One region of the Bacillus sp. P4_E1 genome, then DNA from elsewhere that is predicted to be linked to it. Evidence: riboswitches for the same ligand, from Rfam matches in the RefSeq annotation. Region 1 holds a riboswitch; each other region holds the start of a gene.
The links. Region 1 has a riboswitch for S-adenosylmethionine ahead of mtnK (S-methyl-5-thioribose kinase). Riboswitches for the same ligand answer to the same signal wherever they lie in the genome.

Region 1 (2,204 bases):
AATTCCAATTGCAGGCGCTCCTCGTACTTCTAACATAATGATACTTTTCCATACCTCTTCAATATTCGTTAATGTTTTGTATTCAGTGACATGCGGCAACTTTGTTTGATTTAATACTGCAATTGCATCGCCTTTCCAACTTACAGATCTCGGAATAGTAATAATTGTACTCATGCTTTTACGCCTCCAACTGTCTGTTGAAATAATGTTCGAAACAGTTGAATATCAGCACACTTGGCTTCATATTTTATTAGTTCTCTACCTAAGGATAACGCTTGTTTTTTAGCTTGAATTCTATTTTCTTTATTTGCTATCCCATCTAAATCCGCTACATGAGCTAAACCAATTGTTCTACGAATCAGTTCACATCCGGCAAATCCGACGGCATCAGTAAAGATATTTTGCAAAATAATTGGTAACCATTGTTTTTCTTTCGTATATGCTTCTACACCTTCTCCAATCCATAACTTCGTAAAGTTTTCTACAAAATAACTCCATGTCTTTTCTATATGGAAAAATAGTACACTTCTCTTTTCTTCTTCTCTAGATACAGCATTTAATAATAGATTTGCAATAAATTGACCGATATCAAATCCAAATGGACCGTACGTTGCAAATTCTGGATCAATCACTTTCGTTTCAGAAGGTGATGAAAAAATACTACCAGTATGTAAATCACCATGAATAAGCGCTTCTTTTCTCGTTAAAAACTTATATTTATATTGTGCTACTTTTAGTTTTAAAGTTTTGTCACTCCAAAGTTCATCAATCACTGACTGTAAATCTGACTCATAATCATTCGTATCATAATGTCCAAATGGATCCGTAAAAACTAAATCTTCTGTAATTTTACTAAGGTCTGGATTTACAAATGTACCTTCTAATACCCTTTTCTCTTCTGACTGTAAACCGAAATCTGAAGTATAAAACAAAACATGTGCTAGAAAACGACCGATATGCTGGGATAAAAGTGGATATCCTTCTCCATCTATTAATCCTTTTCTTGTAATTGTTAGTCTTGATAAGTCTTCTATTACTGTAACTGCTAACTCTTCATCATGACTGTACACTACTGGAACATAATCTGGCACATACTTCGCAAAAATTTGTAATGCTTTACTTTCAATCGTCGCTCTTTTTATAGACAGTGGCCAGCTCTCACCAACTACTTTCGCATATGGCAGTGCTTGTTTTATTATAATAGACTTCTCTCCATCATCTAATTTGAACACGTAATTTAAATTTCCATCTCCAATTTCATGACAAACTACATTTGCTTTCTTTTCAAAATAACCGTGTTCTTTCGCATATTGTATAGCTGTTGTTTCAGTTAATGAATAATATCCCATCGTCTTCTCCTCCTTTTCATTCAGAGGTTTTTCTAAAATAGAAAAACCCCTTTCCACAAAGAAAGAGGTTTGAAGTTTATCTTCTCCCCTCTTATCTGCCAGAAAGTTTACTTTCTGCTGGAATTAGCACCGTGCCTTTTGGCGTCATAAACGCCCCATTTCACAATGGTATTACGGTCGGTTGCTGGGCTTCATCGGGCCAAATCCCTCCACCTGCTCTTGATAAGAGTTTTATAATTTTTAGAATTTTTAACTTTATGATGAAGACTATACCAAGAATAAAAATCACTTGTCAACATTTTATTTGTATAATTCTGGACGACGATCTGCAAAAACTGGAATTCCTTTACGTACCTCTTTAATTTTCTCGAATTTAAGTTCTCCAAATAAAATTGATTCCTCTTCATTTGCCTCTACCACAACTTCACCCCAAGGATCCACAATTAGAGAATGACCTGCAAACTCATTATTCGGATCCTTTCCTGCTCTATTGCACGCAACAACATAACACTGATTTTCAACTGCTCTCGCCTGTAAAAGCAAACGCCAATGTGCTAAACGTACTAATGGCCATTCTGCTACAACAAATAAAACTTTTGCACCTTTAGCAGTATGAACGCGCATCCACTCTGGAAAACGAATATCATAACAAATTGTACCAGCACACTCTACATCATCTAACTTAAATTCACCTGTTTCATTACCAGCAACTAAATATTTATGTTCATCCATCAGCTGAAATAAATGTACTTTACTATATTCATTGACTAGATTCCCTTCATTGTTTACAACATACATTGTATTTGTAACCCCTTGCTCTGTTTGCTTTGCTATGGAACCACCAACAATATGTAC
Region 2 (2,204 bases), on a different contig from region 1:
ATGAGCTTCTACCTCCTTCAGCTGCACTTGCAGTCTTAGATGTTGTAATGCTTTTTGAATTTCTTTCTGTTCACCTTGTAGTTCTACAAGAAGATTTCCAAATAGCACATTTTGGAGTTCAATAATATTTCCATAAAGAACATTTACATCGACGTTATAGTTTTTCGCAATATATGATAGTACAGGCTGTCCTGTCTCTTCCCCAGTAAAAGTCAGGCGATAAATCTGACCTCCGTTTTGAATTTTCGCTAGAACACTTTCTGGTAAGTGATCATTAATAACAGAGCGTACAAAATTTTGAGTGGTCTTTGTTTTTGGTTGTGTGAAAACGTCAAACAGTTTTCCTTCCTCAATTACTTTTCCTTTTTCCATAACGGCTACACGGTGACAAATTTCTTTCACAACGTGCATTTCATGTGTAATAAGTAGGATCGTTAAATTGTACTCTCTATTTACTTTCTTTAATAAATTTAAGATTTCTGTTGTTGTTTCCGGATCTAAAGCTGATGTTGCCTCATCACATATGAGAATATCCGGTGATGTCGCAAGTGCTCTTGCAATCCCAACACGCTGCTTTTGTCCACCTGATAACTGTTCTGGATAATAGTTCGCTTTATCTTCTAAACCAACAAATTTTAGTAGTTCATTCACTCTTTCTTTTATCTCATTCTTCGGCAATTTCGCTAACCTTAATGGATAAGCAATGTTCCCAAACACCGTTCTTGAATTAAATAGATTAAAACTTTGGAAAATCATCCCAATTCTTTGTCTTAGTTTCCGTAATTCTTTCGCCGATAATGATGTAATATCTTTATCATCTATTGAAATTGTTCCTGCAGTTGGTCTTTCTAACATATTTACTAAACGTAATAGCGTACTCTTTCCAGCACCACTAAATCCGATAATGCCAAAAATTTCGCCCTTTTCAACTGACAGCGTTACATCCTCAACCGCATGAACAGATTGCCCACCTGATTCATATACTTTACTTACATTGTTAAAAGAAATCATTTTCTTCCCTCCTATATGCTGTAAAACTTGAAGTAGAGCTTTCGAGGTAAAATAAAAAGTGCTCTCCTTCTTATCAGTAATAAAAGATAAGAAGGAGAGCACTTTTATATGTACTCATTCACATCTTCTCATCTTCCAAGCCTTTATAGGCTTGCTGGAGTTAGCACGGTATTAAAAAACCCGTTGCTGAGGTATCGTAGGGCCAGTCCCTCCACCTCTCTGGATAAGAGTGTATCGATTTAATTGTCGTTTAATTAAGTCTTATTATAGAACTCAGAATAATGAGAGTCAATACATTTTTCGGAAAAATATTAATTATTTCTCTATTTGAATTTTAAAATAAGAAGTAACAATACAATAGTGATTTTTAAAGTTATGTAAAATCCTTCTCACTCATACTTTTAAAAAGGAGAATCTTCTCTACTCATTGAATAACATTATTTGAATATGAAATCGGAGGAAGATAGATATATGAAAACAGCTCTTTTGCTCGTCGACATTCAAAATGATTATTTTCCAAGCGGAATGATGGAATTACGTAATCCAGTAGAAGCAAGTGAATATGCTAGTCAGCTACTACAACATTTTAGAATAAGAAACGAACCTATTTTTCATATCCAACATGTAGCTATAAAAGATAGCGCTACTTTTTTCCTACCCAATACAGAAGGTGTCCATATTCACGAAAATGTCCGTCCACTTAGAGAGGAAACCGTTATCCTTAAACATTATCCAAATAGCTTCCGAGAAACTGATCTTCTAGAACAATTACAACGTTCAGGAATTGAGCACGTCGTAATATGCGGGATGATGACCCATATGTGTATTGATGCTACAGTAAGAGCTGCTTTTGATTTTGGCCTTCACTGTACCGTAATACACGATGCTTGTGCTACAAAAGATCTTTCATTTAAGAATGCTACTATACCAGCTGTTTATATTCATAATACAATTTTGGCGAGTTTAAATGGAGTATACGCAAATATAATGAGTACAGAAGAGTTTTTAGCGACCTAAAAAAACACTCCTTTCAGTTAGCAAAGCCGAAAGGAGTGTTCTCTTGTCTAACCATAGATTTTCTTTCAAATTGTATTATACAGGAAATCCTCAAAATGAATACTAAAAAATATGACTAATAAGTCAATTTTTCTCGCTGTTTTGTTTCTATTTTCATGTTTATCCCGATATTAATA
Region 3 (2,204 bases), on a different contig from region 1:
GAACTTCAGCATTACATTTCCTGAGAAAGGGCCGTATAAAAAAAGGGCAACAAGTGCTCATATATGGTGCCTCCGGATCAGTAGGAACAGCTGCTGTACAACTTGCTAAATATTTCGGCGCGACCGTTACGGCTGTTTGTAGTAATTCAAATTTTGAACTCGTGCAATCTTTAGGAGCTGATAAAGTAATTGATTATACGAAAGAAGATTTTACTAAGCAAGGCAAATGCTACGATATTATATTTGATGCAGTTGGGAAGTATAAAAAATCCCTTTGTACAAATACATTAACACCCAATGGAAAATATGTATCTGTTAATGGAATGATGGCCAAGGTAAGTAAAGAGGATATGATTCTATTAAAAAAACTAGTCGAAACGGAAAAACTAAAGCCCGTTATTGATAGAACTTACCGATTAGAAGAAATTGCTGAAGCTCATATGTATGTGGAAAAGGGACATAAAAAAGGGAACGTTTCGATTACCTTAAAATAAAATATATTCAGAAAATAATATTGACAATTCTTTTTGTAAGATTTACTATTAGTACCATATTTAAAAACTACATACACATACTCTTATCAAGAGTGGCGGAGGGACTGGCCCGATGATGCCCGGCAACCGAGCTTAGAACGTATAAGCTAAGGTGCTAATTCCTGCAGAACGATTTTCGTTTTGGAAGATAAGAGAGGAACCTATTTCGTCTATTCGGCACCTCTCTTATTTTTGAGAGGTGCTTTTTATTTTGGAACGTATATTAAGGGGGAATTATAGATGAAAAAGGTGTTATTAAGTATTGTAAGTGGAGCGGTATTATTGTTAGGTGCATGTGGTGCTAATTCTGATAAAGAGGTAAAAGCATTAGATGAGAAAAAGATTACTGTCGGCGTAACGGGTGGACCGCATGAACAAATTTTTGAAAAGGTAAAAGAAGTGGCAGCAAAAGATGGTCTCGAAATTGATGTAAAGGTATTTAATGATTATGTAGCGCCAAACGTATCTTTAGATGAAAAAAGCCTCGATGTAAATAGCTATCAAACTAAATCTTATTTAGACGTATTTAAAGCTGAACGCAACATGAAATTAACTGAAGTATTTTCCACAGTAACATTCCCTATGGGCGTATATTCTAAAGACATAAAAGATGTAAAAGAATTAAAAGAGGGCGATGCAATCGCTGTCCCAAATGATCCAACAAATGAGCTTCGTGCTTTAAAGCTATTTGAAAAAGCAGGTGTTTTAAAGGTTGATCCAAAAGCTACAGAAAAAGCGACTGCTAAAGATGTAATTGAAAACCCGAAAAATTTAAAGATTGTTGAATTAGAGGCATCTCAATTACCAACGCAGCTAGGTGAAGTAAAGGCAGCTGCAATTAATACAAACTTTGCATTAGGTGCAAAATTAAGCCCAGCGAAAGATTCTATTTTCCGCGAAGGAAAAGATTCACCATATGTGAATTGGGTCGTTGTTCGTACTGAAAATAAAGATGATGCTGTTGTTAATAAATTAAAGAAAGCTTATCAATCTAAAGAAGTAAAAGATTTCATTGAGAAAAAATTCGATGGTTCTGTTTTACCGTCTTGGTAGGAGCTGACTATAATGATTGAATTAAAAAACGTCTCCAAAGTATTTACAACAAAAAAAGGGAATGTTAAGGCTCTTAAATCAACTTCCCTTAAAGTAAAAAAGGGCGAAGTATTTGGAATCATCGGATATAGTGGCGCTGGTAAAAGTACATTAATCCGTTGTGTAAATTTATTAGAAAAACCAACGACAGGAGATATCATTGTAAATGAACAAGAGTTAACAACCTTATCGACAAAAGAACTCGCAAAGGCGAGAAAAAAGATCGGCATGATTTTTCAAGGATTCAATTTACTTAAAACCGTTACCGTTTATGAAAATATCGCACTACCCTTACGTCTATCTGGTCTTCCCAAAAATGAAATTGAAAAAAGGGTAGAAAAGTATTTACGCATTGTTGATCTCTTTAATAAAAAAGATGCCTACCCAAGTGAATTATCTGGTGGTCAAAAACAACGTGTAGCGATCGCTCGCGCACTATCTCATGAGCCTGAAGTTTTATTAAGTGATGAAGCAACGAGCGCATTAGATCCGGAAACGACTGATTCTATTCTTGATTTATTATTAAAGATCAACGAAGAAATCGGAATTACGATTTTGCTAATTACACACGAAATGAAT
Region 4 (2,204 bases), on a different contig from region 1:
ATGCAATGTTTCCAGGCCAATGTTGCTAATATATGCATTGAATGGGCTCATACAGTTTCCGTAGTCTCTTAATAACTGAACGCGTGCTTTCACAATATACGCTGCTGCTCCAAAATTTTGAACATAGCTTACGCCATGATAACTCGGGTCAGGTTCGACAAGCTCAGGGTATTTTCCATTTATCCAATCGAAGTTCCCTCCATCTATTACAATCCCGCCTAGAGAACTTGCATGGCCATCAATATATTTCGTTGTAGAATGGACAATGATATTTGCCCCATGTTCAAACGCCTGGCATAAATAAGGCGTCGCTAATGTATTATCAACGATAAAAGGTACTTCTAATTCTTTTGCTGCTGCTGAAAGTTCTTTGAAATTCAAAACGTTCATTGCTGGATTTCCTAACGACTCTGCATAAACGAGTTTTGTCTTATCATTAGCAAGTGCCGCAATTTCATCTGCCGTTAAATTAGGATTAAAGAACGTAACATCTATGCCCAGCTTTCGCAAACTCACTCCAAATAAATTAAACGTTCCTCCGTAAACAGTTGAAGAACAAAGCAAATGGTCTCCACTACTGCAAATATTTAAAACCGCAAGCATAATGGCTGCCTGCCCAGAAGCTGTTGCAACAGCCCCTACACCGCCTTCTAAATCTGATAACTTCTGCTCAAATGCAGCTAGAGTAGGATTTCCAATACGCGTATATATATATCCTTCTGCCTCTAAATTAAATAGTGCCGCTAAATCATCTGACGTATCGTATTTATACGTTGTACTTTGATAAAGTGGCAAAACACGCGGTTCACCATTTTTTGGCGTATAGCCACCTTGCACACAAATCGTTCCTTTCCCCCATGATTCTCCCATCTCTCATTCTCCTTTCTTTTATGCAAAATAAAAAACTGCCCCTTCCCTGAAAACAAGAAAGGAGCAGTTTGAAAACACGCTCTAAGGTTCTTTCTTATCTCTCAGGATTATTACCTGCAGGATTTGGCACAATTCCGTTATACGGCTGTTGCCAAGGTTTCATCGGGCCTGTCCCTCCACCTTTTCTTGATAAGACTATGCAATTACCGTTGATTTTATAGCAATAATTTCCTAATGTCAAACAGTTTTTCTGAATGTTCCAAATTAAATGTGAGGAATTTAATATAAACAATAAAAGAAATATATTCCATATTCATTTGAAAAAGACCTTTTAAAAACTCCGATCAATATATAGAATTAAATAAGTGGTTTAACCGCGTTCGTTTCAAATTTTCATGAGATTTCAATATATTGAATAAGCCAAACCCTCAAAAAGATACTATATATATTCAATTCATTTCACACTAGCACATTTAATCCTTTCTACATGAAAACTTACATAACGGAGGTACAACATGACAAATAAAAAGGACATGCACTATATACTCGTCCTATATGGCCTTCTTTTAGGCTCTATAGTAGGAGCCACGGTCTGGTTATTTTTAGTTACAATAAATATCGGAATTCACTTTATTTGGGGATACTTACCTACTATTTTCTCTTCTCCCCCTTATTACACCATTTGTGTAACAATCATCGGTGGTATCCTCGTTGGTTTCACACAAAAATACTTCGGTACATATCCACGTCTTATGCCGGAAGTGATGGTTGAATATAAAAAAACAGGTAGAATTGAATACCGTTTTGTACATAAAGCTACTTTAACTGCGATTATCGTTTTAATATTTGGAGCTAGTTTAGGACCAGAAGCTGCACTTGTTGGAATTATCGGTGGACTTTGTACATGGGTAGGAGATCGCTTTAATTTTGCTTTAAAGGGAATGAATGAACTAACAGAGGTTGGAATTGGTGCTACTTTAAGTGTAATTTTTAATGCACCATTATTCGGTTACTTAGCTCCGAATGAAAATGAGGGTGAACAAATTAACGAATTTTCTAAAGGAAAAAAAGCAATTGTATATTTAGCTACCACTTTTGCCGGTTTTTCCGTTTACTTATTACTTAGTAAACTCGATAATCGTGGATCCTTTATTGTTGATTTCGGGGAAGGGTCTCTTGCTCTTAATGAATGGGTCGCCTTTCTACCACTTGCTAGCATTGGTGCTATAGTTGGTTTCTTTTATTTCAAATTAGAATTCGCATTAGAGAAATTAATCCACCCCTTCAGGGAATACAAAGTATCACTTGGAATTATAGGCGGTATTTTATTAGGA

Region 2: another riboswitch for S-adenosylmethionine. It lies ahead of AC1DS7_RS15040 (methionine ABC transporter ATP-binding protein); the one in region 1 lies ahead of mtnK (S-methyl-5-thioribose kinase).
Region 3: another riboswitch for S-adenosylmethionine. It lies ahead of AC1DS7_RS23670 (MetQ/NlpA family ABC transporter substrate-binding protein); the one in region 1 lies ahead of mtnK (S-methyl-5-thioribose kinase).
Region 4: another riboswitch for S-adenosylmethionine. It lies ahead of AC1DS7_RS02765 (bifunctional O-acetylhomoserine aminocarboxypropyltransferase/cysteine synthase); the one in region 1 lies ahead of mtnK (S-methyl-5-thioribose kinase).

What each region holds. Positions count from the first base shown of each region.
Region 1 covers NZ_JBFUIV010000012.1:10,428-12,631, forward strand. Annotated here, with positions in the region: gene mtnA (S-methyl-5-thioribose-1-phosphate isomerase) at 1-174, opposite strand, end outside; gene mtnK (S-methyl-5-thioribose kinase) at 171-1,349, opposite strand; SAM riboswitch class I at 1,438-1,578, opposite strand; gene AC1DS7_RS17355 (carbon-nitrogen family hydrolase) at 1,650-2,204, opposite strand, start outside.
Region 2 covers NZ_JBFUIV010000009.1:205,546-207,749, forward strand. Annotated here, with positions in the region: gene AC1DS7_RS15035 (methionine ABC transporter permease) at 1-2, opposite strand, end outside; gene AC1DS7_RS15040 (methionine ABC transporter ATP-binding protein) at 1-1,011, opposite strand, end outside; SAM riboswitch class I at 1,137-1,241, opposite strand; gene AC1DS7_RS15045 (cysteine hydrolase family protein) at 1,483-2,028, shown strand.
Region 3 covers NZ_JBFUIV010000021.1:74,814-77,017, forward strand. Annotated here, with positions in the region: gene AC1DS7_RS23665 (NAD(P)-dependent alcohol dehydrogenase) at 1-494, shown strand, start outside; SAM riboswitch class I at 575-688, shown strand; gene AC1DS7_RS23670 (MetQ/NlpA family ABC transporter substrate-binding protein) at 774-1,586, shown strand; gene AC1DS7_RS23675 (methionine ABC transporter ATP-binding protein) at 1,599-2,204, shown strand, end outside.
Region 4 covers NZ_JBFUIV010000002.1:117,599-119,802, reverse strand. Annotated here, with positions in the region: gene AC1DS7_RS02765 (bifunctional O-acetylhomoserine aminocarboxypropyltransferase/cysteine synthase) at 1-870, opposite strand, end outside; SAM riboswitch class I at 962-1,066, opposite strand; gene AC1DS7_RS02760 (chloride channel protein) at 1,386-2,204, shown strand, end outside.